Regions from separate parts of the Gracilibacillus sp. JCM 18966 genome, predicted to be linked through region 2. Evidence: a T-box and tRNA genes for the amino acid it is inferred to sense, from the RefSeq annotation. Region 2 holds a T-box; the other holds one or more tRNA genes.

Region 1 (4,218 bases), 1.1 Mb from region 2:
TTTCCTCTATCGTACCTTTTTCAAAACCTGAAGCATAGCCAAGATCTTGTTGTTCCTTCAAACGAGATTTCAATTCCGAAAAAGGTGATGCACTCGTAAATCCGATTTTATCGATACCTATCTCTTTACTATATTCGATTAACTGTTGTTTCAATTGGTTATATGCCATTACACTCACCTCCTCTATTTATTGACGACCTTCACGCCACGCATTCGATTGAATGCTGCTGCCAATTCAAAGCGTCTTGGTCTCGCTAAGTCACCAGGGTGTTGGTTTTTATATGGAGCAAAAGCTTGTAATCCTTCCTCCTCTATCATTTTTTCTACTAAATATAAAAAGTGAGATAGCGTTAATTCCTGCGTCATCATATCCTGTTCTTCCGCATGACGAATGATTTCCGCAATCGCTCTGGTTTGGGATGGATCCACTAGCTGTTCGACATGATCCAAAACAATGGTTCCATTTCCGACTAGTATGTTTTGTCGCCCTTTTGCCTGTATCTTCTTTTTCTTTCCTTTCTTCACCTGCAAGCTTTTGGAAAGAAAAGCTCGTTGATTCGATTGCGTGCTAAGCACTTCGCTCTCTTTTTGTCTTTCTATCGGATAATCTTTTGCAATATCATGGGCTTGTTTCGTAACATTGTATGGCAAATATTGATCCATCATAATCACTTCATCTGCCACATCAAAATAATCGCCTGAACCTCCCATTACCATTATAGTCGATACGCTTAAATCATCTCGAAGCTGTTGAATTCGATCAATAAACGGGGTAATAGGTTCCTTTTTTGTATGAACTAATGCCTTCATTCGTCTATCTCTTATCATAAAATTCGTTGCACTAGTATCTTCATCAATCAATAGCGTGCTTGCTCCTATCTCCATTGCTTCGACAACATTCGTTGCTTGTGAGGTGCTCCCACTTGCATTTTCTGTAGTAAATTGCTTCGTGTCTTGTCCTTGAGGCAGGTCATTGATAAACATGGAAATATTAACGGAATTGACTTGTCTACCATCTTCTGCTCTAATCTTGACGGCATCAGGGTCTGTTAAGACATATTCTCTGCCATCTCCTTTCATATGATGATATACCCCTCTCTCTAATGCTTCGAGTAGTGTACTTTTCCCGTGATATCCGCCACCAACAATTAAATTAATTCCTTTTCTTAAAGCCATCCCAGTGAGTGGTTCTACTCGGTGAGGCACTTCAATTTCTACACGGTTCTCTTCAGGACTCTGGAAGGTTACAGCTTTTTTTAGAGGTTTATTACTAATCCCGCTTGCACGTGGCAAAACTGCTCCATCTGCAACAAAAGCAATCCAACCATTTTCCTTCATTTTCTCACGAATAACCTTGTGTTGGTCTGCCAATTGTACACTTGCATCTATTTTTTCATCCTTTATGGCTAGGATCGAGTTATTGATAATGGAAGGAAGAATGGTCAAAAACAACTTTTTTGCCTCTCTCCCATTAATTCTTCTTCCGTTTGCTGGAAGACCAAGCGATAGACATATGATGGTGCTATTTTGGTTCAATTGAACAGCGGTTCTCTCTAATATTTCTTGTCCAGGTTGATCAATGTAAATAAGTCCACTTTTACCTGAACCTCTTGATTGATTACTTTCTTTATTTATAGCTTCACCAACAGCTCGCGCAATACAATCCTCGGTATATACTTTGCGTTGTTTAGACTCTTTCCACTGTTGTTTTATACTACGGATATGATTGGGTACAATGATGCGAATCTTAGATGGTGAGGCAAATGGATCTCCCTGTACATAGTCTATCGATAGCTGGTATTTCGAAAATTCATATTTTCCTTGTATCGATTTATATGCTTTATAGCCTTTCCCATCGATATGATGAAGTAATGATTGTAATTGTTTCATAAATTCCGAAACTCCTTTATGATACTTTCTTTCTAAGGATACATTCATCAAGACAATTAGAGCAAATGATACGGCTATTTGAATAAGAGTTTCCTATTAGAGAAAAACTCGCATTCGCTCGTCCTTTGGCGAATGCCTAGTTTTGCTTATACTTGGTACCTTAAAATTTCAGCTACGTCGAAACTCTACTATGTAGAAATTTTATCTTTTCCTAACGTATAAAATAAAAAACGTAATGCTTCATTTAAAACGAAACACTACGTTCACACCTATGTATGGAGCGGGTGAAGGGAATCGAACCCTCGACATCAGCTTGGAAGGCTGAGGTTTTACCACTAAACTACACCCGCATTTTATAAAAATAATATCAATTTATGTATTACGCCCACCATGCTCCTGCATCTTCTAGCTTATTCGATGAGGATGGATGCTTCGGAGCAACTCGCAGCGTACTCGGTGGATGCATCTGCTCGTGGCTGAGGTTTTACCACTAAACTACACCCGCATTTAATAAAAATAATATCAATTTATGTATTACGCACACCATGCTCCTGCATCTTCTAGCTTATTCGGTGAGGATGGATGCTTCGGAGCAACTCGTAGCGTACTCGGTGGATGCATTTGCTCGTGGCTGAGGTTTTACCACTAAACTACACCCGCATTTTATAAAAATAATATCAATTTATGTATTACGCACACCATGCTCCTGCATCTTCTAGCTTATTCGGTGAGGATGGATGCTTCGGAGCAACTCGTAGCGTACTCGGTGGATGCTTTTGCTCGTGGCTGAGGTTTTACCACTAAACTACACCCGCATTATTTACAAAAACTACAAGATTTACGTTAATTTCAACAAATTTTTACGTTTTCTTAACAAAACCACGCTTATTATTATAGCAATCAGTCTATTAGATTGCAATATTTTTTTAGAAAAAGTTTAAATCACCTGATGTAGGGTAACATATTGTTAACAAATAAACCAAAGGAGTGAACACCATGATTTGGACAATTATTGGTATTCTATTACTTGTGTGGCTACTTGGTTTTCTCTTTGAATTTGCTGGTGGTCTCATTCATATACTACTGGTCATAGCATTAATCGTATTCATTGTTAAAATGATTAGAAAATAATCCGATGGTTAGTGCGATAAACGGGGAAAACTCCCCGTTTATTTCTTATATAAATAATAATAGGCTTAATGCCATAACGGCCATCCCTGAGATTAAACCATAAATGGATTTATGAGCTTCATCATATTTTTTGGCAGCAGGAAGCAATTCATCTAACGAAATAAACACCATTATCCCAGCAACACCAGCGAATATTAAACCAAACATCATATCATTTAAGAATGGCATAAGGAATAGAAATGCCACTATTGCTCCGATTGGTTCTGCAAGTCCTGATAAAAAAGATAATTTAAAAGCTTTCTTCCTATCACCTGTTGAAAAATAGATCGGTACAGCGACAGCGATCCCTTCTGGTATATTATGAATCGCAATGGCGATAGCGATCGCTATCCCCAAGCCCGGGTCTTGTAAAGCTGCAGTAAATGTGGCAATTCCCTCTGGAAAGTTATGAATGGCAATGGCTAAAGCTGTGAAAGTCCCCATTTTTAATAAGGCTCCATCCCCATTAGCCGAACTTTTTTTATCCATCTCCTCTACTTTTTTAATATTATGAGGATTTCCATGGGAAGGAATAAATTTATCAATTAACGCAATAAGAATCATTCCACCGAAAAAACCGATAACGGTTAGCCAATGGCCCATTACATCACCACTTGCATTAATCAAGGCATCCTGTGCTTTAAAGAAGATTTCTATCATGGAAACATAAATCATGACACCTGCTGAAAATCCTAACGCCCACGACAAAAATTTGGTATTCGTATTAGATGTGAAAAAAGCTAATAAACTACCAACACCTGTTGCCAAACCAGCAAATAATGTTAGACCAAACGCAAACATAAAACCATCCACTTCACCCATGACAGCTAAACACCCTTTCAACATAAAATGTAGTCAACTAATCCTAATATATGCCTAAATCACAAAATGTTTCTCGCACGAAACATGTTACTCTTAATCTAAAAAACAGTCAATATTTAAATACTCCTCATTATATTTTACAAGCTACATAAAGGAATATTACTGTCATCCTTAACATGAAAAAAATCGCTCTAGAGGTTAGAGCGATTTTTTTGGTAAGAATACCAATCTGATATTTTGTCGACATCTTCTTGTTCTAGATCTCGGACAATAAAATGCCTACCTAAAAATTTGTTTAGAATGGCTGTATCTAGTGATGCAAGGTTTTGCTTTTTT
Region 2 (4,218 bases):
TAATGATAACCAACCTTCCAAAAAACAACATCACATGTTAGAATGTTTAAACAATGCCAATTCGTGTAGAATATTAGGGAATACATCCTTTTTACAGGTTTTAAAAAACATTACCACTAGTTTTGTCGAATGCATGAAATACACAGCAATTTATAGTATGATATACATATAGCAGCCAACAAGAGAATAGCGGAGGAACAGTATGGAAAACACTTTCAAATCAGGATTTGTAGCTATAATTGGAAGACCTAATGTCGGGAAATCTACCTTTATGAATAGAGTAATTGGTCAAAAAATTGCCATTATGAGTGACAAGGCGCAAACAACGAGAAATAAGATTCAAGGTGTATACACAGATAAGGAAAAACAAATTGTTTTCATTGATACGCCCGGAATTCACAAACCGAAGCATAAACTAGGCGATTTTATGGTCAAAATTGCAGAGAACACTTTAAATGAAGTGGATGCAATTATGTTTATGATCAATGCTGATGAAGGGTATGGTCGCGGAGATCAATATATTATCGATCGACTAGCAACTAATAAAACACCAGTTTTTTTAGTCATTAATAAAATTGATCTCATACATCCCGACGAACTTTTGCCACTTATTGAATTATATAAGGACAAGTATCCATTCCAAGAAATTATTCCAATTTCAGCATTAGAAGGTAATAATGTATCCCATTTAATGGACATTTTTACAGAGTATTTGCCTGAAGGACCACAATTTTATCCAGAGGACCAAGTAACCGATCATCCAGAAAGGTTTATCATTGGAGAATTAATTCGTGAAAAGGTTCTTCATTTAACAAGGGAAGAAATTCCACATTCTGTAGCAGTGGTCATAGACCAAATAGAGAATCGTGGAGATGATCAAAAGCTCTTGATACAAGCAAGTATCATCGTTGAGCGAAAATCTCAAAAAGGTATTATTATAGGCAAGCAAGGTAAGATGCTCAAGGAAATTGGAAAAAGAGCAAGGCAGGATATTGAACGTTTACTTGGTTCGAAGGTTTATTTAGAGCTTTGGGTAAAGATCCAAGAAAATTGGCGAAATAAACCGCATCAGCTCCATGAGTTCGGTTTTAAACAGGATGAATATTAACGAATGGAGTAGCTTTCTTCATCATTTTACTATGATAAATGTATGATCATTGAAAATCATACATGGTAAATATTATTACTAATTGAATGACTGTTTTGGGTAATTCTATTAATGAGCACAATGATTAATGACCAAAAGGAAAGGTGAGATTTATTGTGATCGATGTACCATGGAAAATTTTCAGTCAAACAGGTAATATTGAAGCATATTTATGGATGAAGCAAATGGAAGTAGAAGAACCAATAATGGAGGATGATTCTTCCGACGATCAGCAAGAATCTTTACTAAAAGATACACATTTTTAATTGTAGAAAGGGAAAGGTGAAGCTTGTGTTCGAAAAAGTAGAAGGCTTCATTCTTAAAACACAGGATTACGGAGAAACTCACAAAATTGTGACATTACTAACGCCAACAATGGGGAAAATTGGCGCAATAGCACGTGGTGCAAAAAAAACAAAAAGTAGAATGGCTGCTATCACGCAGCCATTTATTCATGGTAATTTCTTAATCCAACCTGGTACTAGTCTAGCCACGATCCAACAGGGTGAAGTCCTATCTTCTTTTCGAGGAATTAGAGAGGATATCTTTAAAACAGCTTATACAAGTTATTTAGCTGAATTAACGGATAAGCTAATTGACCCAAAAAAATATAATCCGTTTCTTTATAAACAGCTTCTTCAAACGGTTAGATGGATTGACACTGACAAGGATGCTGAAGTCTTGACGATGATATATGAGTGGAAAATGTATCAAGAGGCGGGTTTTGCGCCTATCGTTGACAAATGTGTTCACTGTGGCCGAAACAAAGGGCTTCATTATTTTTCTGTACATGAGGGAGGGGTGCTGTGTTCCGCATGTTCTTATAAAGATCAGTATGCCTTTTATGTTTCAGAAAACTTACATCGACTACTTGTTGTTTTTTCCTTAATTGACATGGAACAAATAGGAAACATCTCTATCAAAGCAGAAAATAAACGCTTATTACATCAAATAATGGATCAATATTATGAACAGCATGGTGGCTTTTATCTTAAATCGAAAAAGTTTTTAAAGCAGATGGATCAATTAAAAGAACCTTAGAAGTTGACAATGGATTAGATTTCTCTTATTATGTAGAATAATGGAATGACGTTTCTGCGTGGAGAGAGAGTAGTACTTTTCATCCATTCTTAAAAGCGAGTCTAGGTTGGTGGGAGCTAGATAGGAATGCGTTAAGGAAGGCGCTCTGGAGCAGTTTTTTTATAAAGTGGTTATCCTATAGAAATGGATAACAAATAGGGTGGAACCGCGGGCAACCCGTCCCTATGCTTTATCAGTGGATAAAGCATAGGGACGGGTTTTCACGTTAGAGAACGCGATTTTTAATGGGGGTAGTGAACATGAATATTCAAGAAATGATCTTAACATTACAGAAGCATTGGTCAGATCAGAATTGTATTCTGATGCAAGCATATGATGTGGAAAAAGGAGCTGGTACCATGTCTCCTATGACCTTATTGCGTAGTCTTGGGCCAGAGCCTTGGAATGTAGCTTATGTAGAACCATCCAGAAGACCTGCTGATGGAAGATATGGACAAAATCCAAATCGTCTTTATCAACATCACCAGTTTCAAGTGATTATGAAGCCATCACCTGCAAATATTCAAGAGTTATATTTGAAATCACTCGAAAAGCTTGGTATAGATCCGAAAGAGCATGATATTCGTTTTGTAGAGGATAATTGGGAAAACCCAACTTTGGGTGCAGCTGGCTTAGGTTGGGAGGTTTGGTTAGATGGAATGGAAATTACGCAATTTACGTATTTTCAACAAATAGGTGGTCTAGAGGCAAAACCAGTAGCAGTGGAAATTACGTATGGTATTGAGCGTCTTGCATCCTATATTCAGGATAAAGAGAATGTTTTCGAATTAGAATGGACGAAGGGTGTAACAGTAGGAGACATTTTCTATCAACCTGAATACGAGCACTCCACCTACACGTTTGAGGAATCAAATACAGAGATGCTGTTCGAACTATTTTCAACCTATGAGGATGAGGCAAAACGAACAATGGAAAAAGGATTAGTATTTCCAGCATATGATTATGTCTTGAAATGCTCTCATACGTTTAATTTATTAGATGCCAAAGGGGTTATCTCTGTGACAGAGAGAACTGGCTATATCGGAAGAGTGAGAAATCTTGCTCGAGAAATCGCAAAGCTTTATGTAGAAGAAAGAGAGAGGCTTGGTTTTCCGATGTTGAAAGGAGAGAGTAACGTAAATGAAAACAACTAATGTTTTATTCGAGATTGGCTTAGAAGAAATGCCTGCTCGTTTTATGGACAATACAGAGAAGGAATTAAAGGAAAAGACAATAAATTGGTTAGAGGAAGTCAGATTATCCTACCAAAAAATCCACACATACATTACGCCAAGACGATTTGCTGTATTAATCGAAGGACTTCAGCTGAAACAAGAGGATCAAGTAGAAGAGGCAAAAGGTCCTGCAGAGAAAATTGCAAAAGACGAAAATGGAGGCTGGACAAAAGCTGCAATTGGTTTTTCAAAAGGTCAAGGTAAGACCGTTGAAGACTTATACATGAAGTCAGTTAAAGGTACTAACTATGTATTCGTGAAGAAGTTTATTGAAGGCAAGAGTACGGTGGAGCTTTTACCACAATTTAAGGAAGTCATTTTAAACTTACACTTTCCAAAGAGTATGCGTTGGGCAAATGAAAGCATTCGCTATATCCGTCCAATCAAATGGATCGTTGCCTTACAGGATCATGAAGTAATTCCACTTAGTATTGCCGGAGTTAAATCTAGTAATATAACGTATGGACACCGCTTTTTAGGTGGAAAGATTACCATCGATCAACCACTTCAATATGAACAGCTTCTAGAAAGGGAATATGTAATTGCAGTAGCACATAAACGTGAGCGGCTTATTTTAGAAGGGATCAAAAGACTAGAAGAGCAAAACAATTGGCAAATTCCAGTTGATCAAGACTTACTATCAGAGGTGAAAAACCTTGTAGAATTTCCTACAGTCTTTAGTGGTAAATTCCATGAATCTTTTTTACATTTACCAAAAGAAGTGTTAATTACGACGATGAAGGAACACCAACGATA

The links. The T-box of region 2 lies ahead of glyQ (glycine--tRNA ligase subunit alpha). A T-box ahead of a tRNA ligase gene usually reads a tRNA of that ligase, here a tRNA-Gly.
Region 1: it has a tRNA-Gly gene. The T-box ahead of glyQ (glycine--tRNA ligase subunit alpha) is inferred to sense a tRNA for this amino acid. The anticodon was not compared.

What each region holds. Positions count from the first base shown of each region.
Region 1 covers NZ_AP043883.1:4,106,659-4,110,876, forward strand. Annotated here, with positions in the region: gene queG (tRNA epoxyqueuosine(34) reductase QueG) at 1-169, opposite strand, end outside; gene ACZ5N5_RS19930 (ABC-ATPase domain-containing protein) at 184-1,890, opposite strand; tRNA gene ACZ5N5_RS19935 (tRNA-Gly) at 2,167-2,240, opposite strand; gene ACZ5N5_RS19940 (lmo0937 family membrane protein) at 2,887-3,021, shown strand; gene zupT (zinc transporter ZupT) at 3,067-3,882, opposite strand; gene ACZ5N5_RS19950 (PH domain-containing protein) at 4,074-4,218, opposite strand, start outside.
Region 2 covers NZ_AP043883.1:3,041,190-3,045,407, forward strand. Annotated here, with positions in the region: gene era (GTPase Era) at 203-1,108, shown strand; gene ACZ5N5_RS14610 (YqzL family protein) at 1,264-1,413, shown strand; gene recO (DNA repair protein RecO) at 1,439-2,188, shown strand; T-box leader at 2,239-2,415, shown strand; gene glyQ (glycine--tRNA ligase subunit alpha) at 2,488-3,381, shown strand; gene glyS (glycine--tRNA ligase subunit beta) at 3,368-4,218, shown strand, end outside.